Regions from separate parts of the Streptomyces sp. NPDC046977 genome, predicted to be linked through region 4. Evidence: riboswitches for the same ligand, from Rfam matches in the RefSeq annotation. Region 4 holds a riboswitch; each other region holds the start of a gene.

The links. A riboswitch is a leader RNA that binds a small molecule or an ion and turns the genes downstream of it on or off. The one in region 4 is predicted to bind cyclic di-AMP.
Positions count from the first base shown of each region.
Region 1: linked by a shared signal. The riboswitch ahead of ABZ883_RS06180 (NlpC/P60 family protein) and the one ahead of ABZ883_RS13980 (M23 family metallopeptidase) in region 4 are both predicted to bind cyclic di-AMP.
Region 2: linked by a shared signal. The riboswitch ahead of ABZ883_RS35930 (C40 family peptidase) and the one ahead of ABZ883_RS13980 (M23 family metallopeptidase) in region 4 are both predicted to bind cyclic di-AMP.
Region 3: linked by a shared signal. The riboswitch ahead of ABZ883_RS03085 (M23 family metallopeptidase) and the one ahead of ABZ883_RS13980 (M23 family metallopeptidase) in region 4 are both predicted to bind cyclic di-AMP.

Region 1 is NZ_JBEYWO010000003.1:242,146-247,544, reverse strand. Features, by position in the region: gene ABZ883_RS06195 (response regulator transcription factor) at 1-11, shown strand, start outside; gene ABZ883_RS06190 (NlpC/P60 family protein) at 34-1,107, opposite strand; gene ABZ883_RS06185 (hypothetical protein) at 1,448-1,801, shown strand; gene ABZ883_RS06180 (NlpC/P60 family protein) at 1,828-2,967, opposite strand; cyclic di-AMP (ydaO/yuaA leader) riboswitch at 2,975-3,138, opposite strand; gene pcrA (DNA helicase PcrA) at 3,390-5,399, shown strand, end outside.
Region 2 is NZ_JBEYWO010000034.1:52,790-58,188, reverse strand. Features, by position in the region: gene ABZ883_RS35940 (ATP-dependent Clp protease proteolytic subunit) at 1-353, shown strand, start outside; gene ABZ883_RS35935 (hypothetical protein) at 360-665, shown strand; cyclic di-AMP (ydaO/yuaA leader) riboswitch at 1,050-1,209, shown strand; gene ABZ883_RS35930 (C40 family peptidase) at 1,214-1,687, shown strand; gene ABZ883_RS35925 (GNAT family N-acetyltransferase) at 1,790-2,431, shown strand; gene ABZ883_RS35920 (ATP-binding protein) at 2,456-2,893, opposite strand; gene ABZ883_RS35915 (helix-turn-helix transcriptional regulator) at 3,170-4,024, shown strand; gene ABZ883_RS35910 (DUF397 domain-containing protein) at 4,039-4,290, shown strand; gene ABZ883_RS35905 (8-amino-7-oxononanoate synthase) at 4,293-5,399, opposite strand, start outside.
Region 3 is NZ_JBEYWO010000002.1:128,431-133,829, reverse strand. Features, by position in the region: gene ABZ883_RS03095 (DUF6227 family protein) at 1-319, shown strand, start outside; gene ABZ883_RS03090 (hypothetical protein) at 435-716, shown strand; gene ABZ883_RS03085 (M23 family metallopeptidase) at 838-2,142, opposite strand; cyclic di-AMP (ydaO/yuaA leader) riboswitch at 2,154-2,293, opposite strand; gene ABZ883_RS03080 (hypothetical protein) at 3,067-3,237, shown strand; gene ABZ883_RS03075 (hypothetical protein) at 3,273-3,890, shown strand; gene ABZ883_RS03070 (helix-turn-helix transcriptional regulator) at 4,016-4,903, shown strand; gene ABZ883_RS03065 (endonuclease/exonuclease/phosphatase family protein) at 4,964-5,399, opposite strand, start outside.
Region 4 is NZ_JBEYWO010000007.1:319,786-325,184, reverse strand. Features, by position in the region: gene ABZ883_RS13990 (pitrilysin family protein) at 1-1,332, shown strand, start outside; gene ABZ883_RS13985 (methyltransferase domain-containing protein) at 1,404-2,255, opposite strand; cyclic di-AMP (ydaO/yuaA leader) riboswitch at 2,545-2,708, shown strand; gene ABZ883_RS13980 (M23 family metallopeptidase) at 2,723-3,508, shown strand; gene ABZ883_RS13975 (GntR family transcriptional regulator) at 3,757-4,449, shown strand; gene ABZ883_RS13970 (HPr family phosphocarrier protein) at 4,663-4,944, opposite strand; gene ABZ883_RS13965 (GNAT family N-acetyltransferase) at 5,078-5,399, shown strand, end outside.

The sequences.
Region 1 (5,399 bases), on a different contig from region 4:
GGCTGGTCTGAGGACCGGCCGGGCAGGGCGGCCTCACACGGGGCGGGCGGCCCCCGCGAAGGGCATCTGGTCGACGGGCGCGATCTTCACCACGTCGCCGGTGCGCGGGGCGTGGATCATCATGCCGTTGCCGATGTAGAGGCCGACGTGGCTGATCCCCGAGTAGAAGAACACCAGGTCCCCCGGCTCCAGTTCGGCGCGGGAGACGCGGCTGCCCGCGTTGATCTGGGTGTAGGTCGTGCGCGGCAGCTCCACCCCGGCGGCCCGCCAGGCGGCCTGCGTGAAGCCCGAGCAGTCGTACGAGGACGGGCCGGTGGCGCCCCAGACGTAGGGCAGGCCGAGGGAGTCGTACGCGAAGGACACGGCCCGCGCGGCCCGGGCGTTGGGGGCCGCCGCGGGCGCCAGGGCCGCGCGTGAGCCCGCGGAGACCGCGCGGCCGGCCCGGTCGCCGGAGCGGGCCGTGCCGTGGCCCCCGTCCGCCAGGACGGCGGCGCGCCGGCCCGCGGTCAGCCCGTCCAGCAGGCGCTGCGCGGAGGCCAGGCGCTCCTGCACGGTCCGCTTGTGGCGGGCGAGCTCGGCGCGGGACCGGCGCAGTTCGGTGAGTTCGGTGCCGGCCTCGGTGCGCAGCTGCTCGATCTCGCGCTTCTGGGCGCCGAGGGCGTGCAGCGCGGCGTTCTGACGGCTGCTCATGCGGTCCAGCACCCCGGCCCGTTCGAGGTACTGGTCCGGCGAGGAGGCGAGCGCGAGCTGCATCGCCGGGTCGACACCGCCGGAGCGGTACTGGGCGGTGGCGATCGACCCGAGGCCGTCGCGGGTGCGGTTGAGCCGCTCGGTCCTGCGGGCGAGTTCGTCCTGGAGGTCGTCGATCCGGTGCTGGACCGTGTCGGCCTTCTCCTTCGCCCCGTTGTACCGCTCGGTGGCCTGCTCGGCCTCCTCGTAGAGCCGGTCCACCCGGGCCTTGGCCTCGGAGGTGGTCAGCCGGGGGTCGGCGTGCCCGGTCTCACCGAACATCGTCACCGAAGCCGCTCCCGCGATGGCGAGGGTGGCGGCCGTGCGCGCGGTGGAGCCGGTGAGGGTGCGCTCCTTGGGCTTTCTGTGCGACGCCACGCGCCGTCACTCCTTCCGGGCTGCCGGGCCTGCTGCCCGCGGCCCGGCGGCGGACGGACGGGGAGCCGCGCCGCCGCCGGACCTTCGGCGGGGGTGGCCGATGCCGACGACGAGTCCCGCCGGCAGTGGGGATCGGCCACCTGGGGCAGGACGCTAAACCTGTGCGTCGCCGGGCGGCGGGGGAGTGTGCGGGACTGGTCCGATTCGGCCGCTACCTGTCGGCCGATGACCGCTGTTCGACGGGTGACCTGGTCGCTTGCGGTCCAGCCGTGACCGATGTGCCGGAAGGGACCCACCTCGGTGCCGGGTGCTGATACGGGCCTGGCTAGGGTCCTGAGCCATGGAAGCAACCATCGGCCTCGTCGTCGGCCTGCACATCATCGGCATCGCCGCCCTGCTCGGCGGCTTCCTCACCCAGATGAAGGCCATGGGCCGCGGCGAGGCGCGCTTCGTGCCGGGCATGCTGCACGGGGCACTCACCATGCTGGTGACCGGCGCCCTGCTGGTCGGCCTGAACCAGGCCGACGACCAGCCGGTGAACAACGTCAAGATCGGCCTGAAGCCGGCCGTACTGGTGGTCGTCCTCGGCCTGGTCTACGTCAGGCGCGACGACGAGAAGGTGTCGGCGGCGGCCTTCGGCACCGTGGGTGCGCTGACCACCGCCAACATCTTCATCGCGGTGCTCTGGACCTGAGCCCCTTTGCGGGGAGGCGGGGGGACTCAGGCCATCCGGGCGTAGCCGTAGATCGGCATCTCGGTGATGGGGGCGACCTTCACCACAGTGCCCGTGTGAGGCGCGTGGATCATTTCGCCGCCGCCGATGTAGAGGCCGACGTGGGTCACGTCCGAGTAGAAGAAGACCAGGTCGCCGGGTTGGAGCTGGTCCGCGGTGACGCGGGTGCCGAAGTCGACCTGGTCGTAGGTGGTGCGGGGGATGGAGACGCCCGCGGCGGCCCAGGCACCCTGGGTCAGGCCCGAGCAGTCGAAGGAGTTGGGGCCTGTGGCGCCGTACACGTACGGCTTGCCGAGCTGGGCGTGGGCGAAGGCGATCGCCTTCTCGGCCTTGGCGGCGTAGCTGCCCGAGGCCGTCGAGGACGAGGTGCCGCCCCCGGCGGACGAGGTGCCCGAGGCCGTCCCGGCCGCCTCCTGTGCCGCCTTCTCCTTCGCGGCGATGGCCTTGGCCGCGGCCGCGGCCTCCTCCTCCTTCTTCTTCTCCAGGGCGGCCAGCCGCGCCTTCTCCTGGGCGGTCAGGGTGTTGAGCAGCTGCTGCGCGGCGGCGAGCTTCTGCTTGACCGTCCTCTTCTCCGCGGCCAGCCGCGTCTGCGCCTCGGTGAGCTTCGCCAGACTCTGGACGGCCTCCGTGCGCTTCTGCGTGGTCGCCGCCTGCTGCGTGCGGAAGTCCTCCATCGCGTGTTCCTGGCGGTCGGACAGGCGGTTCATCAAGTGCGCCTGGTCCAGGAACTGCTGCGGGTCGGAGGTGAGCAGGAAGGTTGTCGTGCTGTCCAGGCCGCCGCCGCGGTACTGCGCCGAGGCGTACTCGCCGATCGTGCGGCGGGCGTCGTTGAGCGTCTGCGTCCTGCGGGCGACCTGGTCGAGCAGTTCGTCCGCGTGCGTGCGCTGCTTCTCGGTCTGCTCCTTGGCGCCGTTGTAGCGCTCGGTGGCCGCCTCGGCCTGGTGGTAGAGGGCGTCGACCTTGGCCTTGACCTCGGTGATGGACGGCTTGTCGGGGGAGGCGGGCGCCGCGCTGGCGCTTTCTCCGAAGAGGGTGACGGTCGCCAGTGCGGCGGTCGTCAGCCCCACGGCCGTGCGCGGGCCGGGGACGGTGAGCATGCGGGGGCGCGGCTTGCGGTGCGTCGCCAAGGCGGACGGCTCCTTCCGTGGACCGCCTACCGGGTTAGCTGTCGGGTTCGGGCTTCGGAAGGCCGCCCTACGGTCGTCCGGGCACGTGTGCGGTGTGCCCGTACGGACCGATTCACCCCAAAGTGGTGGGTCCCCGGCTCCGGCGGTTGCCGGACTCAGCGGAGGCGGCCGTGACGGCTCGGTCGCCGCCGTTCGGTGCGGACCGCCTGAGGGGGCACGGTAGTCAACTGGGGTGGCTCCTGGGAAGGCTGGTGTTCGAATTGTCCGCAATCATTTCGTGACCTTTACGCAGCCGGGCCGTTGTCCGGCTCCCCGGACGGGCCGGGAGGGGGTCCGGCGGCACCGCGGCGTGTGTCCCGCGGGCGACCGGCACCCGGAAGCGGCGCACCGCTGTCGGTCCCACCGCCTAGACTCGGGAGGCGATGAGCAGCCTCTTTGACGACAGCTTCCTGGCCGGCTTCGAACCGAGGGAGGAGCACCCGCCGCCGCCCCCCGAGGAGGAGGCCGAGGCGGTTCCGCACGACCTCTTCGAGGGACGGTTCGACGCGCCCGCCGACCGCGACGCGTACTACCGGGACGGCGCGCCGCGCCCCGCCGTCGACCCCGCCGCCCTGCTGGAAGGGCTCAACGAGCAGCAGCGCGCCGCCGTCGAGCACACCGGCTCCCCCCTGCTCATCGTCGCGGGCGCCGGCTCCGGCAAGACCCGGGTGCTCACCCACCGCATCGCCCACCTGCTGGGCGCCCGCCAGGTGCACCCCGGCCAGATCCTGGCGATCACCTTCACCAACAAGGCCGCCGGCGAGATGAAGGAGCGCGTCGAGCAACTCGTCGGCCCGCGCGCCAACGTGATGTGGGTCTCCACCTTCCACAGTGCCTGCGTCCGCATCCTGCGCCGGGAGTCCAAGAAGCTCGGCTTCACCTCCAGCTTCTCCATCTACGACGCGGCCGACTCCAAGCGCCTGATGGCCCTGGTCTGCCGCGACCTCGACCTGGACCCCAAGCAGTTCCCGCCGAAGTCCTTCAGCGCCAAGGTCTCCAACCTCAAGAACGAGCTCATCGACGAGGAGACCTTCGCCGGCCAGGCCGAGAACCCCTTCGAGAAGAAGCTCGCCGAGGCCTACGCGATCTACCAGTCGCGGCTGCGCGAGGCCAACGCCCTCGACTTCGACGACATCATCATGACCACGGTCAACCTGCTCCAGGCCTTCCCCGACGTCGCCGAGCACTACCGGCGCCGCTTCCGGCACGTCCTGGTCGACGAGTACCAGGACACCAACCACGCCCAGTACACGCTGGTGCGCGAACTGGTGGGAACGGCGAGCGGAGACGCGCAGGAGGGCGGCGAAGGGCCGGCGGAGCTGTGCGTGGTCGGTGACGCCGACCAGAGCATCTACGCCTTCCGCGGCGCCACCATCCGCAACATCCTCCAGTTCGAGGAGGACTACCCGCAGGCGCGCACGATCCTGCTGGAGCAGAACTACCGCTCCACCCAGAACATCCTGTCCGCCGCCAACGCCGTCATCGAGCGCAACGCCTCCCGCCGCCCGAAGAACCTGTGGACGGAGGCCGGCCAGGGCCCGGTCATCACCGGCTACGTCGCCGACCAGGAGCACGACGAGGCGCAGTTCATCGCCGACGAGATCGACCGGCTCACCGACGCCGGCGACGCCCGTCCCGGCGAGGTCGCGGTCTTCTACCGCACCAACGCGCAGTCCCGTGTCTTCGAAGAGGTCTTCATCCGCGTCGGCCTGCCGTACAAGGTCGTCGGCGGAGTCCGCTTCTACGAGCGCAAGGAGGTCCGGGACGTCCTGGCCTACCTGCGGGTGCTCGCCAACCCCGAGGACACCGTCCCGCTGCGCCGCATCCTCAACGTGCCCAAGCGCGGCATCGGCGAGCGCGCCGAGGCCATGATCGACGCCCTCGCCTCGCGCGAGCGGATCTCCTTCCCCGCGGCGCTGCGCCGCGTCGACGAGGCCTTCGGCATGGCCGCCCGCTCGGTCAACGCCGTCAAGCGCTTCAACGAGCTGCTGGAGGAACTGCGCACGATCGTGGAGTCCGGCGCCGGACCCGCCACCGTCCTGGAGGCGGTGCTGGAGCGCACGGGCTACCTGGCCGAGCTCCAGGCCTCCACCGACCCGCAGGACGAGACCCGCGTCGAGAACCTCCAGGAACTCGCGGCGGTGGCCCTGGAGTTCGAGCAGGAGCGCACCGAGGAGGAGCCCGGCACGCTCGCCGAGTTCCTGGAACGCGTCGCGCTGGTCGCCGACTCCGACCAGATCCCCGACGACGAGGAGGGCGGCGGTGTCATAACGCTGATGACCCTCCACACCGCCAAGGGCCTGGAGTTCCCGGTGGTCTTCCTGACCGGCATGGAGGACGGGGTCTTCCCGCACATGCGCGCGCTCGGCCAGACCAAGGAACTGGAGGAGGAG
Region 2 (5,399 bases), on a different contig from region 4:
TGTGCGTCGGCCAGGCCGCTTCGGCCGCGGCCGTGCTGCTGGCGGCCGGGACGCCGGGCAAGCGGCTGGCGACTCCCCGTTCACGTGTACTGATCCATCAGCCCTCCTTCGCGGAGGTCGTCCAGGGCACCACCGCCGACCTCGAGATCCAGGCCAGGGAACTGCTGCGCAGCCGCGACCAGTTGGAGGAACTGCTGGTACGGCACACCGGCCGGGACCCGGAGCGGATCCGGGCCGACATCGAGCGCGACACCGTCTTCGACGCCCCGTCCGCGCTCGCGTACGGACTGGTGGACCGGCTCACCGTCAGCCGCAAGGGCGACGGCGGGACCGGCCCGCGCGCCGTGCGGTGACCGGCCGTGGTGCCCGAACTGCCGCCGCTGCCCGCGCTCACCCGTGCCGAGGGTGAGCTCATCGACACCTATCTGGAGGTCGTGGATCTGCTGGGGAGGATCAATCCCGCCCGCGTCAGGGACACCTATGGCGCGCTGCGGGCCGCCCAGGCCCTGGCGGGGCGCGCGGCGGAACTGCGCGACGCGCTGACCACGATGCATCTGCGGGGGGAGCACGAGCTGCACACCACGACGATCGGGCGCGCCCTGCGCGTGCTCGACGGGGAGCGCAGAACGCGCCTGGTCACCCTGCCTCCCTCGCAGCGTGACTGATGGCCCGTCACCTTGAGTGGCGCTCAGATCCGCCTCTTGCGCGGCCCGTCGGGCCCCGCCGCCGGCGCGACACGAACTCACACCGAATGGACTCGCCCGATCGTTGTACGTGGCGTCGACACACGATCGGTCCCGACTTGCGCGCCTCGGCCGCACACATCCGGAATTTGCCGCTCCATCGCAGGTGTTCGACTGGTTTCGAGTCGTCAGGTGAGGCTTCCGAGCCCGGAGTCCACCCGAATAGGTGAGTCGTGAAGAGACTCACATTCGACCGGATGAGTTATGTCCTGACCGGTTCTGTGAGTGACCATCCCTTCGACGACAAGCCCCCGTCATCCGGCGGGGCGGTCCGCGCGGACGCCGAGTCCTGCCGCCGTCGCGGACGCCAGGTCGACACCGAACGCAACGGCAGGAGCGGAGGACCCGAGTACGACGGGACCGGCCCACGGGCCGATTCCTTGGGGTGAAGCCGCGTCAGCGGCCGGGCATCTTCGCCTGCCCGAACCCGACAGGTCATCCTTCGCAGGCGGACGACGAAGGGTTTGCGCATGATCGCGCCATCAGCCATGTCCGCGGTTCTCACCCGGTTCGGGGCGGTCTCCGCCCTCACGGCGGCCGCCGTCGCCGGTCCCGCGGTCCTGCCGGACATGGCCCAGCACGCCGACGCCGCCACGATCCGGGCGGAGGCACTGAAGGTCGCGGCCTCGAAGAAGGGCGCTCCGTACCGGTACGGTGCCACCGGCCCGCGCAGCTTCGACTGCTCGGGCCTGACGCTCTACTCGTTCAAGAAGGTGGGCAGGAAACTGCCCCGCACCGCCGCGGCGCAGTACAACAGCACACGGCACCTGCACAGTTCCGACCGCACCCGCGGGGACCTGGTGTTCTTCCACTACGGGAGCAGCATCTACCACGTCGGGATATACGCGGGCCACGGGAGAATCTGGCACTCCCCCAAGCCGGGCGGCCGTGTGCGCCTGGAGAAGATCTGGACCCGCAGCGTCTGGTACGGCCGTGTGAGGTGACCGCCCGCCGCGGGGCCCGGGCGCGCCCGCCCAGGGGTCCCGCGGCTCCCTCGGCCACCGCTGGGTGGGGGGAAGGTGACGACAGGTCGTAGCGTTGCGCCCATGACGTTGCCGCGCCTGCTCGCCGACGCCGCCCGGGGCGTCTTCCCGCCCGCCGACGGGTCGGTGACGATCGTGCCCCAGCCCTCGGCACGCGACGCGGGCGTCATCGCCTTCACGGCGCACAGCGTGGTCTTCGCCGACACCGACCCCGCTCGGATCCGGTCGCTGCTGCCGCCCGGTGACCTGTCGGCGCCGCTCAACCCGCCGTTCCTGACGGCGCTGTGCGGGCTGCTGGGGCGCCGGGTGAACAACATCGACCTGCTGGCGACGGCCACCGCCCTGCCCGGTCCGCCGCCCGGCCCCCCGCTCGCGCTGCGGGAGACGGCCGCCCGCGAGCACCCCCGTGCCGCGCGGGCGCTGTCGCACCGGGACGAGGTGCGGGTCTGGACGGTGCCCGGCGGCACCGTCCTCATCGGGCGCGGGGTGGCCGGTCGCTGGGAGATGGCCGTCGAGGTCGAGCCCGCGGCGCGCGGCACCGGTCTCGGCCGCCGCCTGGCCCTGGAGGCGCGCCGGCTGGTCCCGGACGGCGGGACGCTGTGGGCCCAGATCGCGCCGGGCAACGCGGCGAGCGTACGGGCGCTGCTGGCGGCCGGCTTCACCCCCGTCGGCGCGGAGGTGCTGCTCGTACCCGGCCACGGCTGACCGGCGGGCGGCCCCGTCGCGCGTTCACTCCACGGGGGCGGGCGCCGCCACCCACGGCAGGGTGATCCAGACGGTCTTGCCGCCCTCGACGGTGGGGGTGACATGGAGCCGGCCCCCGGCCTCGGCGGTGAGATGCCGGATGATCACCATGCCGCGGCCGTTGTCCTGCTGGACGGCGGCCGGCAGCCGCTGGGGCCAGCGCGGATGGCTGTCGGTGACCCCGATCCGCAACTGCTCGTCGCGGTCGAGCCGGATGTCGAGGGTGAAGGTAGGCGACTGGCCGAGGGTGTGCAGGACGGCGTTGGTCGCGAGTTCGGAGACGATGAGCCGGACGGCGTCGGCGGGCGACGAGTCCTCCGTCATCCCCCACTCCACCAGCAGGTCGCACACGTATCGACGGGCCGCGGGTACCGAGGCAGGGTCGCTCGGCAGGGTGACGGATACTTCCTGATGGTCTGCCATGGCGACGCTGTCCCTTTCCCGCCGTGACCGGGACTCCGGCACGCGCCTGTCCGGGCCGCACGCCCGGGCCGCCGGGAGCCCGTACTTCCCATACGGTGCCCACCGGCTTCCACGCGCCAGAGTGCCACCTATCGTGCCGTCAAACCGGTGCCACCACAGCTATATGCATATATCTGTCGCCCAAAGCGGTGAACTCTGCTACGAGAGAACGTATTTGCGCGGCAGACTTCGCCCGGGGACCGGCGGAGCATGCCGGGAACCAGGAGGTACACAGTCATGCAGCAGGTGCCGGCGGTCCGCCGCCGCAAGATCGGCTCCGAATTGCGCCGTCTCAGGGACACGGCCGGCCTGACGAGCGGAGAGGTCGCCCTCCGCGTGGGCTGGCACCAGTCCAAGGTGAGCCGCATCGAGACCGGCCGCAGCGGTGTGCGACCGGAGGACGTGACCGCACTGCTGGACGCGTACGACGTCCGCGACCAGCGGCTGCGCGACATGCTGGCGGCGCTGGCCGGGGGCGAAGGCGCCCGGCGCGGCTGGTGGCACGAGTACCGCGAGGAACTCCCGGACACCTACCGGGACTTCATCTCCCTGGAGACCGACGCCTGCCGCGCCCGCACGCTGGAGACCACCGTGGTGCCGGGACTGCTGCAGACCCCCGACTACGCCCGCGAGCTGACCCGTTCGGTGCTGCCCCACCTGGGCCCGCGGCAGATCGCGACGCTGGTGGACGTGCGCATCGCGCGGCAGGCGGTGCTGCGCGCCTCACCGCCACTGGAGCTGTGGGCGGTGCTCGACGAGGCGGTGCTGCGGCGCCGGGTGGGGGGACCGGAGGTGATGGCGGCGCAATTGAGCCATCTTGTGGAGCTCGGTTCCCTGCCCCATGTGCATCTGCAGGTGCTGCCTTTCTCGGCCGGTGGTCATATCGGCGTCACGGGGCCTTTCGTCATCTTCTCGTTTCCGCGCATTGCTGATCTGGATGTTGTCGTTCTCGACCAGTTGACGAGTAGTCTCTATCTGGATCAGGAAGAGGACATCAGGGCGTACGGTGCCGCTTTCAACCGACTGCGCTCCCACGCCCTGTCGAGCGAACAGTCGCTGACCTTCATCAGCGGCATCGGCAAAGGCGCGTAAGGAGGCACACCCCCATGTCCAGCGCACTGCCTCAGTACGTTTCCTCCAGTGCGTCCCTGTTCGGAATGAATTGGCGACGCAGCAGCTACAGCACGGCGGCGAACAACTGCGTCGAGACGGCCCTCGTCCCCTCGGGGCCGCTCTCGGGACAGCTCGCCGTACGCGACTCCAAGGATGTGCGCGGCCCGGCCCTGCTCTTCACCCCCACCGAGTGGAACGCGTTCCTGGACGCCGTGCGCACGGGAACCCTGACCGGGCGCCCCTGAGCTCAGCGGCGTGGCGGCGCCGTACGGACGATCGTCCCGACGGCGTCGCCGATCTCCCGGTCCGTCAGGTCGGCGCGCGCGGTCAGCCGCAGACGGGAGATCCCGTCCGGCACCGACGGGGGCCGGAAGCACCCCACGGCGAGCCCCGCCTCCCGGCAGTCCGCGGCCCACTGGACGGCCGCCTCCGGCGAGGGCGCCCGCACCGACACCACGCACGCGTCCGGCGCGGTGGCCTCCAGGCCCGCGGCGGCAAGCCTCTTGTGCAGTTCCCGGGCCACCTCACGCGCCCGCGCGGCGCGGTCCGGCTCCCGGCGCAGCAGCCGCAGCGCCCCCAGCGCGGCACCCGTGGCCGCCGGCGCCAGACCGGTGTCGAAGATGAACGTCCGCGCCGCGTTGACCAGATGCCCGATGACCCGGGCCGGGCCGAGCACCACGCCGCCCTGACTGCCCAGCGACTTGGACAAGGTGGCCGTGCACACCAGCCCCGGCGCCCCGGCGAGCCCGGCGGCCGCCGCCGCCCCCCGCCCGCCGTCACCGAGGACGCCGAGCCCGTGCGCGTCGTCGACCAGCAGGGCCGCTCCCGCCTCCGCGCAGGCCGCGGCCAGTTCGCCGAGCGGGGCCGCGTCGCCGTCGACAGAGAAGACGGAGTCGGTGACGGTCACGGCGGGCCCGTCGTGCCCGGACAGCGCCTTGCGCACGGCGGCGGGGTCGGCGTGGGGGACGACCTCGGTGGTGGCCCGGGAGAGCCGGCAGCCGTCGATGAGTGAGGCGTGGTTGCCCGCGTCGGAGACGATCAGGGTGCCCGGCTCACTGGTCAGCGCGGTGACCGCGGCGAGGTTGGCCGCGTACCCCGAGGCCAGCACCAGGGCCGCCTCGAAGCCGCAGAAGGCGGCGAGTTCGGCCTCCAGCTCGGCGTGCAGCTCGGTGCTGCCGGTCACCAGCCGTGAGCCGGTGGACCCGGCGCCCCAGCGCAGGCAGGCGTCGGCACCCGCACGGGTGACCTCCGAGTGCCGGGCCAGGCCCAGGTAGTCGTTGGAGGCGAGGTCGAGCAGCGGCGACCGGGCCGGCCGGGGCCGCAGGGTGCGCACCAGCCCTGCCGCGCCGCGCCG
Region 3 (5,399 bases), on a different contig from region 4:
GTACTCCGCCGAGCACGCCTGGCGGTTGCTGCGCCGCGCTGAGAACGGGGACGCGCCGGGCGACGACCTGCGGGCCCGGCTCGGTTCCGCGGTGGGCCACGACATCGCGTACGTCACCGGCCGGCACACCCGGATCGGGACCGGCCGGGTGGTGGGCTGGACGCTGTACGAGCACGCGTTCCTGCTCGCGAGCGGCGAGGAGCTCAGCCTGTGGGAGGTCGAGCACACGATGACGCCCGACGGGCGGCCGGTGTGCGAGGTCTACGTGGACGAGACGGTGGCCTGCGACTCGGCGGACGTGCGGATGGAGGCGCTGTAGCGCCCTTCCCGGCCCTCGCAGTGTGGCCGCGTGCCCCTGGGGTGCGCGGCCATCTCCCGTTGCGGGCGCTCCGCAGCCGGGGGAAATTGGGCGTAGAGGGAAACGGGAGGTTCCCATGACGGTCCTGGCGGAGGTCGAGTTCCCGGGCGTGACGGCCCTGCAGTACGAGGAGGCCAATCACCGCGCCGGATTCGGCCCCGACCATCCGCCCGCCGGGTTGCTGGCCCACGCCGCAGTGATCACCAATGACGGTCTGCGGATCGTGAACGTGTGGAATTCCGCCGAGGCGCTGGAGGCCTACCTGCTGATCATGATGCCCGCGGCCAAGGAGTCCGGGTTCCCGGAGCCGAGCGGGCCGCCGAGGGTCTCGGAGCTCTACAACTTCCTCGTGCCGTAGTAGTCCGCCGGAGTACGTCCGCCGCAGTACGTCCACCGGACAACGGACCGGCGGCCTGGTGTCGGGGGTGCCACCAGGCCGCCGGGGTCCGTGCGTACGACGTTCTTCTCAGCTCATCGGGTCACGGGTTCATGCCCATGCTGCGCAGCCACGGCATCGGGTCGATCGGGTCGCCGCCGCCGGGGCGGACCTCGATGTGCAGGTGCGGGCCGGTGACGTTGCCGGTCGCGCCGACGCGGCCGATGGTGTCGCCGGTGGAGACCTTGCCCGAGGTGACCAGCATCGAGGAGAGGTGGCAGTACCAGAGCTCGGTGCCGTCGTCGAGGGTCAGGATGATGCGGTAGCCGTACGAACCCGCCCAGCCGGCCTCGGTGATGGTGCCGCTGTGGATGGCCTTGGCGGGGGTACCGGTGGGGGCGGCGAAGTCCTGGCCGGTGTGGGTGTTGGCCCACAGGGAGCTGGACTGCCCGAAGCTCGCGGTGAGCGTGTACGAGGTCAGCGGCAGGGTGTAGCTCTTGGCGAGTTCGGCCAGGCGCGCGGCCTCGGCCTTCTTCGCGGCTTCCTCTGCGGCCTTCTTCTTCGCCGCGGCCTCCACGCGCACCTGCTGTGCGGCGGCGGCCTTGGCCGCCTTGGCGGCGGCCTCCTGCTGCGCGGCGGTGCGCGCGGCGAGGTCGGCGGCGTTCCGCTGCTGCTGGGCCTGGTCGAGGATGCGGGCGCGCAGCGCCTCGCCGGCGCCGGGGGTCAGGGCCTGGGCCACGGGCTTGGCCGTGGGCTCGCTCTCGAGCAGGCCGCCGATCCCGGGCACCTTGGAGACCTCGGGCATCTTGGGGAGGGAGACGGGGAGCGGGTTCTTGCCCTCGGCGGTCGCGACACCGCCGACACCGAGCACGGCCACGGCCGCGACGCCGAAGACCGCCGAACCGCGGCCCAGGGTGCGCTGCTTGGCCACGCGGTGCCGGCCGCGGACGGGGGCGGTCGACTCCTCGGTGGGGTTCCACGGCTCGGTGGCCGGCTCCGGCTCGCCGAACGGAGGGAGCGGCTGGGCGGTGTTCGTGTCCCGGGTGTCCGCCTCATGGGCGGGGCCGGTCTCGCGGACGCCGTACGCCTCGTCGAGGAAGGCGGCGGCCTCGACCGCGCTGCGCGGCTCGGGCACGGGGGCGACCGGCGTGAAGGGGGCGACCGGCTCGACCGGTTCGGCGGCGGGCTCAGGGGCGGCGGCGAGTGCCTCCTCGACCCAGCCGGCGGCGAAGTTCCACTCCGCGGTGTCCCAGCCGTCTATCGCGTTCTTCGTCGGCGGAGTCTGCTCGGTGGCCGGGGGGTTCCAGCCGGCGGCCATGTTCCACTCGGCGGTGTCCCACTCGGGGTTGGCGTACCCGGTCGTTTGGTGCTGTTGTCCGGGTATCAGGGCAGGCTCGTTCGACGCCACGCGGGCGCACTCCTTTCCTTCCTTCTCGCCTACCGGGTTAGCTGACGGGTTCGGAGCAGGAAGGTCTCCTACGAGGACTGTGCGAGCCCCCCGATTCACCCCAGGAAGTGGTTCCCCGGTTCCCGCGGACGGGATTCGGCAAGCGCACGGCGCCACCCTGGCGGGCGACGGGTGACCGCGCTGCGTTATCGAACGTTAATAGAGGCGGCACCCAATTCCAAGCCGCTTCGGCGAGTTCACAGCGGGAATCTATAGGGATGGAACGGTCAGAGGCGGACATTCCGCTGTGACTGCCGTGACCAACGAGATATGTGAGTGTGCATCAGTCGTTATGCGGAAGGGAGTGATCTGCTCACGAGGAGTGAGGATCAGCCCCGGGTCCCGGCCACCCAACACCCGCCCCCGGAAGGCGCCGAGAGGTCGCGGAGCACCGTCCGCGCCGGAGCGCCTTCCTGGCCTGCGGTGCACTTCACGCCACCCGTGAGGCCGGAAAGCGGTGGGGCGGACGGCCGCTGTTCGGGCCCTCGCGGAGCGCGGCGCCCGCCACGGAGGCGCGGGGCGTGCGGCGACGGGGGTCGCGGACCCGGCGCCGAAATTCCCCGGGCGTCCCACGGGTCACACGACGGCGCCGTGACCCTCGTCACTCTTGACACGCAACGGCTGCGTATGCGTGGGGCTGACGTGGCATCGAAAAGTGGCAGAACCGGGGCATAGCGGCCGTCGTGACGAGCCATAAGAGGCCATCGGACGCTGATGTGCCGTCAATGACGTGACCACTGAGGCCCGCGGCCGCCCCTCGGAGGAAGGCGCGCGGCCGGAGCCCGGTCCCGGGCGGCGGGGAGCCCCCACGCCCCCTATGCGACGGCCGCGCGGGTGCGTCATCATGCCCGAGTACGGCGGATTCGCCCGATCTTGGAGGCTGGCATGAAGCTGGGCAAAGCACTGGCCAAGGGCTACGCGGAGGAGACCGGCGACGAGCCGCCCGGTGTCGCGAAGGAGATCGACGTCGCGGCAGAGGTGACGGCCCGGACCGCCTCGTCGGCGGATGTCACGGCCGCGCAGGAGCCCGAGAGCGCCGAGGCCGCGGCCCGGTGAGGTACGGGCGCCGCTTGCCGGAGGAGCGGCCGGCGGTGCCGCCGACCGGCTGGAAGCTGGCGTTCCCCATGCTCTCCGCGGACGGCACGCGCGTCGGCTTCCGGGGCGTCTCCCTCGGTGGGCGCATCGTGTACGGCGTGCTCGACGACGCCCGGTGCGGCTACGGGAGACGGCACGCCAGCCCCGCCCGGGGCTGCGACTGCGGCTTCTACTGCCTCCACACGGCCGCCGAGGCGCAGGCGCTCACCTGCGCCACGGACTGCGGTGACGCGGTGATCCTCCAGGTCAGCGTGCTGGGCGCGTACACCCGGTACGAACGCGGCATGCGCTACGCCCGGCAGCGGGTGCGCACCGTCCGCATGGCGGCCTGCCGCTGCGGGCGTCCGGCACGCGTCTTCGTGCGCGACGGCACGGGCCTGCCCGGCTGGCGCACCCTCCAGGGCACCTGCCGCGCCTGCGCGGCGGGCCTGTGGGTGCTGGACCCGGCGGACTTCGGCCGGCTCGCGGGCCCCGGCGTCAACGTCACCGGTGAGGCCCCGCTCCCCGCCGACGGCCCGCCGTTGCGGCAGGAGCTCGCCGCGGAGGCCGCGGCCCTGCGTGCCCGCCTCGACCACTTCCAGGAACGCCTCCGCCATCTGGAGGAGGGCGTCTAGCCCACGTCCGGCCCGTCTCCCGGGATGCGCCGCCCGGTCCCGTTCCGAAACCCCTCTCGCGCCCCCGACCTGGGCCGGGACGCGGGGCCGGGCGCGTGCATGACCGGCCGCCCATACTGGAGGACATGGAGCACAACGCCGAGCTCAGGGAGTTCCTGCGGACCCGCAGGGCGCGGCTGAGCCCTCAGGATGCGGGGGTGGCGGTCAGCGGCACGGCGCGCAGGGTGCCGGGGCTGCGGCGGGAGGAGCTGGCTCGGCTCGCGGGCGTGAGCACCGACTCGTACACCCGTTTGGAGCAGGGCCGGCAGCACAATGTCTCCGACGCGGTGCTGGACGCCGTGGCCCGTGCCCTGCGCCTGGACGCGAACGAACGGGCCAGCCTCTTCGAGCTGGCGCGGCCGCGGCAGGCCGCCCGCCGCCGCCCGCCCCACCGGCCGCAGCGGGTCCGGCCCGAGGTGCACCGCGTGCTCGATCTGCTGGACGGCCGTTCCCCGGCCCTCGTGCTGGGCCGGCACGGCGACGTACTGGCCTCCAACCGGCTGGCCCGCGCCTTGATCACCGACTTCGACGCGCTCCCGCACCGGGACCGCAACCTGGCGCGCTACCTGTTCCTCGACGAGGCCGCGCGGGACCTGTACCGGCAGTGGGCGGCCTACGCCGCCGAACTCGTGGGCGCCCTGCGCGCGCAGGCCGCGCGGTACCCCGACGACCCGGGCCTGACCGAGCTGGTCGGCGAACTGACCATAAAGAGCCCGGAGTTCCGCGACTGGTGGGCCGACCAGGGCGTCCGGGAACGGACCCACGGCGTCCAGCACTACCACCACCCGGTCGTGGGAGACCTGACGCTCGCCTACGAGAACGTGGTCTTCCCCGCCGACGCCGACCAGTCCATGTGCATCCACACCGCCGAGCCCGGCTCGTCCTCCGAGGCCGCGCTGCAGCTGCTGGCCACCTGGACGGGCGACGAGGCGCTCAGGAACGGCGTCCCGCACCACGAGCGCGACCACCGCTGACACGCGGAAGGGGGGCGGTGCCCGCCGGCACCGCCCCCCTTCCGCGTGCTGACGCGACCGTCAGTCGTCGGCCTGGGCGCCGCTCAGGCGCATGCGGACGATCTGCGGGTCGTGGTCGCTGGCCTGGTCGGCGAACTCGGCGTTGATGTGCACGACGTCGTAGTCGTAGCGACGCAGGTCCGGGCTGAGCAGGATGTGGTCGAGGGACTGGGAGTTGCCCTCGTACACGTAGGTGTAGCGCTGCTCCGCGGGGAGGGTGGTGAGCAGGTCGGTCAGCACCCCGCCCGAGGTCAGCGTGGACAGGGCGTCGGAGAACTCGTAGTCGTTGAGGTCGCCGAGGACCACGACGCGGGCGTTCTTGTCGACGTCCAGCAGCGACTTCACGAAGGTGTTGACCTCGGTGGCCTGCTGCTTGCGCTGCGCCTCGGAGGAACGGTTCGGCTGCTGGTTCTTGGCGTGCAGGGGCTCGTCGCCGCCCTTGGAGTTGAAGTGGTTC
Region 4 (5,399 bases):
CCCTGGGACTTCCCGGCCCCGGACCGCTCCCAGCTGCCCAACGGGCTGACCGTGCTGCGCAGCCACCGCCCCGGCCAGAAGGTCGTCGCCGTGGAGGTGCTGCTCGCGGCGCCGCTCGACGCCGAGCCCGAGGGCCTGGACGGCGTCGCCACGATCATGGCCCGCGCCCTGTCCGAGGGCACGGACAAGCTCACCGCCGAGGAGTTCGCGGCCGAGATGGAGCGCTGCGGCGCCACCCTCGACGCGCACGCGGACCACCCCGGCGTGCGGGTCTCGCTGGAGGTCCCCGCCTCGCGCCTGGACAAGGCGCTGGGCCTGATCGCCGACGCGCTGCGTGCCCCGGCGTTCCCGGAGAGCGAGATCGAGCGCCTGGTGGGCAACCGCCTCGACGAGATCCCCCACGAGCTCGCCAACCCCGCGCGGCGCGCCGCCATGGCGCTGTCCAAGGAGCTCTTCCCCGCCGAACTGCGGTGCTCCCGGCCGCGTCAGGGCTCGGAGGAGACCGTCTCGCGGATCGACGCGCCGGCCGTCCGCGCCTTCTATGACGCGCACGTACGGCCGTCCACCGCGACCGCGGTCGTGGTCGGCGACCTCACGGGCATCGACCTCGACGCGCTGCTCGGCAGCACCCTGGGGGAGTGGAGCGGCAAGCCCGCCGAGCGCCGCGCGCTGCCGTCGATCACCGCGGACGACACCGCCCGCGTGATCGTCGTCGACCGCCCCGGCTCCGTCCAGACCCAGGTGCTCATCGGGCGCGCGGGCGCGGACCGCCACGACCCGGTCTGGCCGGCCCAGGTGCTCGGCACGTACTGCCTCGGCGGCACGCTGACCTCGCGCCTGGACCGCGTGCTGCGCGAGGAGAAGGGCTACACCTACGGCGTCCGCGCCTTCGGCCAGGTCCTGCTCTCCACGCCGGAGGGTACCGGTATCTCGCTGCTCGGCATCAGCGGCTCCGTGGCGACCGACGTCACCGCGCCGGCGCTCGCCGACACCTGGCAGGTGCTGCGCACCCTGGCGGCGGAGGGGCTCACCGACGACGAGCGGGACGTCGCCGTCCAGAACCTCGTGGGCGTCGCCCCGCTGCGCTACGAGACGGCCTCGGCCGTCGCCGGCACCTTCGCCGACCAGGTCGAGCAGTCGCTGCCCGACGACTTCCAGGCGCGGCTGTACGAGCGCCTGGCGGCCACCGGCACGGTCGAGGCCACGGCCGCGGCCGTCGCCGCGTTCCCGCTGGACCGCCTCGTGGTCGTCCTGGTCGGTGACGCCTCGGTGATCGCCGACCCGGTCCGCGACCTCGGCATCGGCCCCGTGACGGTCGTCACGGGCGCCTGACGCCACGCCACGCCGCCCGCCCCGCGGCCCCGGACGCCCCAGCGGCGCCCGGGGTCGCGGCGCACACGGGCTCAGGGCTCCCACCGGGCCGCCGCCACGTTGACCCGCATGCCGCACGGGAGCTGCCCGTCGGAGCCGGTCAGGGCCGCGGCGCGGTCGAGGAACGCGGCACGCAGGTCCGCGGTCCGCTCCTCGTCCAGGACCTCCATGTCGTAGTACGTGGAGGTGAGGGCGGACCAGACCTCCGAGGGGGTGCCGTCCATGCCGATGACCACGGTCCGCCAGGACAGCGCGGTGAACCCGAGCGGACTGAGCAGCGCGTCCAGCCCCTCCCGCCCGCGCGTCCTGCGGTCACCGAGCCGTGGCAGGCCCCGCTCGGGCGGAGCCGCCCGGAAGTACGGCACGGCCGGCGTCAGGAAGAGATCCGCTCCCTCACCGGGGACGGCTCCTCCGCCGACAGCGAGGGCCGGCGTGCCGCCCGGGGCGAGCACCCGCGCCGCCTCCGCCGTGACCTGTTCGGGGTCGGACATGAGCATGAGCGCCATGTGCGACACCACGGCGTCGAAGGAGTTGTCGGCGAAGGGCAGCTCCTGGGCGCGTCCCTGCCGCAGGTCGGCGTCCGCCAGCGAGGGCCGCCGGCGGGCGAGGGCCAGCTCTCCCTCCGACAGGTCGATGCCGGCGAGGACCCCGGCTCCCTGGCCCGCGAGCAGCTCCAGCAGCGCGCCGTCCGCGCGGCCCAGGTCGAGGACGCGCCGCGCGCCGGGAACGTGTGCGGCGAGAACCGCGTGGCTGGTGCGCCCGTCACGGGTGAGTGCCTTCTCGACCCCCGCCGACTGGAAGCCGGGGTTCCGGTCGTGGAAGGAGCGCAGGAAGTCCTCGGCGGCGCGGGCCGCGGGCGACGTCGCGCCTGATGTCGTGGTCACGCGGGGACCCTGCGCAGGGCGCCGAGTGCCGGCCGGTCCTTCGGCGGACCCGGCAAGTGACTCCGGTCACGTGCCCCGGCGGGCGTGGTGCCAGGCGGTGGCCGGCACCCGCGCGGGGCGCCGATGCACCCGGCAGGAACTGGGGTTTTGCCGTTCGGGGAACGGTTGGTGACGGTTGGGGGTCGGTGTGGCATCCCGCACAAAAGCCCGGATTTTTTTGGAACGACCGTAAGGGCACGGTTAGCGTCCTCGGGTTGTCCGGCGGAATCAGCCGCCTCCCGCGGCACCGGAGCAACGATCGCCGAGTCCCCGTCGGGCGTGAGCCTGGGGAGCCGGGGACCCATATGAGTCGTCCCCTGGGGTGAATCGGGCCTGCCCTCACCGGGGTGCCCGTAGGAGACCTTCCTGCTCCGAACCCGTCAGCTAACCCGGTAGGCGAGAAGGAAGGAAAGGATCCCCGCCTGCCCATGGCGTTCACCATACGTACCACCGTCGCTTGCGCCGCCGCGTTCACCGCCGTCACCGCCGGTACGCTCACCGCCTCCGCGCAGGCCGCGGACACCCAGCGTTCCGCGTTCGCCAAGTGCGCCGCCGTCAGCGGCGACCTGGCGGACCACCTCGCCGAGCAGGCCGACGCGCAGCGCAAGGCGGCGGTCTCCGCGGCGAAGAAGGCCGCAAAGCAGCACGCGGCACACGTCGCGCACGTGACGAAGGTGCGGGCGGCCAAGAAGGCCGAGGCCACCGCGAAGGCAGCAAAGGAAGCGAAGGAGGCGAAGGAAGCAAAGGCGAAGGCCACGGCCCGCGACGGCGCGGCGCACGCCTCGCGCTCCCGCGTCCGTACCTCGCTGACCTCCTGGATGCTGCCGGTCCACGGCGCCATCGGCACCCCGTACCACGCGACCAGCAGCCTGTGGTCCTCCGGTTACCACACGGGCGTGGACTTCCAGGCGGCCATCGGCACGCCGGTGCACGCCGCCGGTGCCGGCACGGTTGTCGAGGCCGGCTGGGGCGGTTCGTACGGCAACAACGTCGTGATCCGGCACGCGGACGGCATGTACACCCAGTACGGCCACCTGTCCTCGATCGCCGTCTCGGTCGGCCAGGCGGTGTCCGCCGGCACGCGGATCGGCCTGTCGGGCGCCACGGGCAACGTGACCGGCCCGCACCTGCACTTCGAGGCCCGGACCACCCCGGCGTACGGCTCCGATGTCGACCCGGTGGCGTACCTGCGCTCCCACGGCGTCCTCTTCTGACCGCTTATGACCGCTTTCTGACCTCCCGGTCCACCAGTCCCTCTCCCTCCCCCCACCCCGAAGGCCCCGGCTCCCCCAGGCCGGGGCCTTCGGCGCGCGCGGAGGTGTGTCCAAAAACGCTCCATGAATTCGGGGCTGCCAGCGGATTCGGCCACGTGCTGGAATAGGGTCGCCAGGAAAGCGCCGGCACCTGCGTCACGTGGAATTGAGCGGCAGCCGCCGGCACGCGGGGAAAGGAAACCGGCGATGTGGGACCGGACGTGAACGGGACGGGCGGCGCGGGGCGCCGTATTTCCGCCCAGGCGGTGTGCGCGGCGATTCGTGACGACATCGTCGGCGGGCACTTCGCGCCGGGCAGCCGGCTGACCGAGGAGCAGCTCGCCAAGCGCTACGGGGTGTCGCGGGTGCCGGTCCGCGAGGCGCTGCGCACCCTGGAGTCCGAGGGCTTCGTCCGCACCCGCCGGCACGCGGGGGCGTCCGTGGCCGAGCCCACCGACCAGGAGGCGGCGGACCTCCTGGAGATCCGCGGCCTGCTGGAGCCGCTGGGCGCCGCGCGCGCCGCCGAGCGGCGTACGGAGGCGCACGTCAAGGTGTTGCGCGGGCTGGTGCGGCTCGGCCAGGAGCGGTCCGTGCAGGGGCAGTTGTCCGACCTGCCGCCGCTCGACGGCTGGTTCCACGAGACGCTGGCGCAGGCTTCCGGCAGCCCCACCCTGGTGACGCTGCTGACGCAGCTGCGGCGCAAGATCGCCTGGGTGTACGCGGTGGACTCACCGGGCCGCGCGGCGGAGTCGTGGGAGGAGCACGCATCCGTCGTGGACGCCGTCGCCCGGGGTGACGCGGAGCGCGCCCGCGCGGCGATGGCCGGCCATGTGGAGCGCGCCGCGACGGTGCACCGGTTGCGCCGCCCGGAGCGCACGGGCCGTGGCGCGACCCTTCGGTGAGGAAAGGGAAACATGCCGGACACACGCCGGGTCATTGGTTTTAACAGCGCTGCCGTATACGCCGGGGACAATCGGGCCGAATTCTGACCGGCGTGCGGTGGCTGATGGTTTCTGCGGCGTGCGGCACCGAATTCGACAGGTGGCCGGAAAAGCCGGTGCCGCGACATCCGGCCGGATGTCGCGGCACCGGTCCCGGCGTGCCGGGCGACCGCGTCAGACGGTCTCGGGAAGCTCTTCCAGGCCCTCGGACACCAGCTTCGCCAGGCTGTCGAGCGCGGCGTCGGCGCCCTCGGCGTCGGAGGCCAGGACGATCTCGTCGCCGCCCGCGGCACCCAGGCTCAGCACGGCGAGCATCGAGGCGGCGTTGACGGGGGCGCCGTCGGCCTTGGCGATGGTGACGGGGACGCCGACGGCGGTCGCGGCGCGGACGAAGATCGCTGCGGGACGGGCGTGGAGTCCCTCGGCCCAGCCGACGGTGACGCGGCGCTCAGCCATGGTGTTGTCCTTCGGGTCGTTCCAGGGAGGTCTAGACCAGTCTGCCATGCCGGGTCCACCGGTCGGTCCTTCCCTTCCGTCCCTGACATCGTCGCACCGATCCCGCGCGTGTCGATGCCCGTACGCTGGCCCCATGACGACCCCGCCGTCCACGGAAGAGCGTGAGTACCCGGTCCACTGGGAGGCGGACGTCGTCCTGCGCGACGGTGGGATCGCCCATGTCCGGCCCATCAGGCCCGACGACGCGGGGCGGCTGGTCAGCTTCTACGAGCAGGTCTCGGACGAGTCCAAGTACTACCGCTTCTTCGCGCCCTACCCGCGGCTGTCCGACCGGGACGTGCACCGCTTCACGCACCACGACTACCGCGACCGGGTGGGGCTGGCGGCCCTGGTGGGCGGGGAGTTCATCGCCACCGTCCGCTACGACCGGACCGAGAGCGACGAGGCCGAGGTCG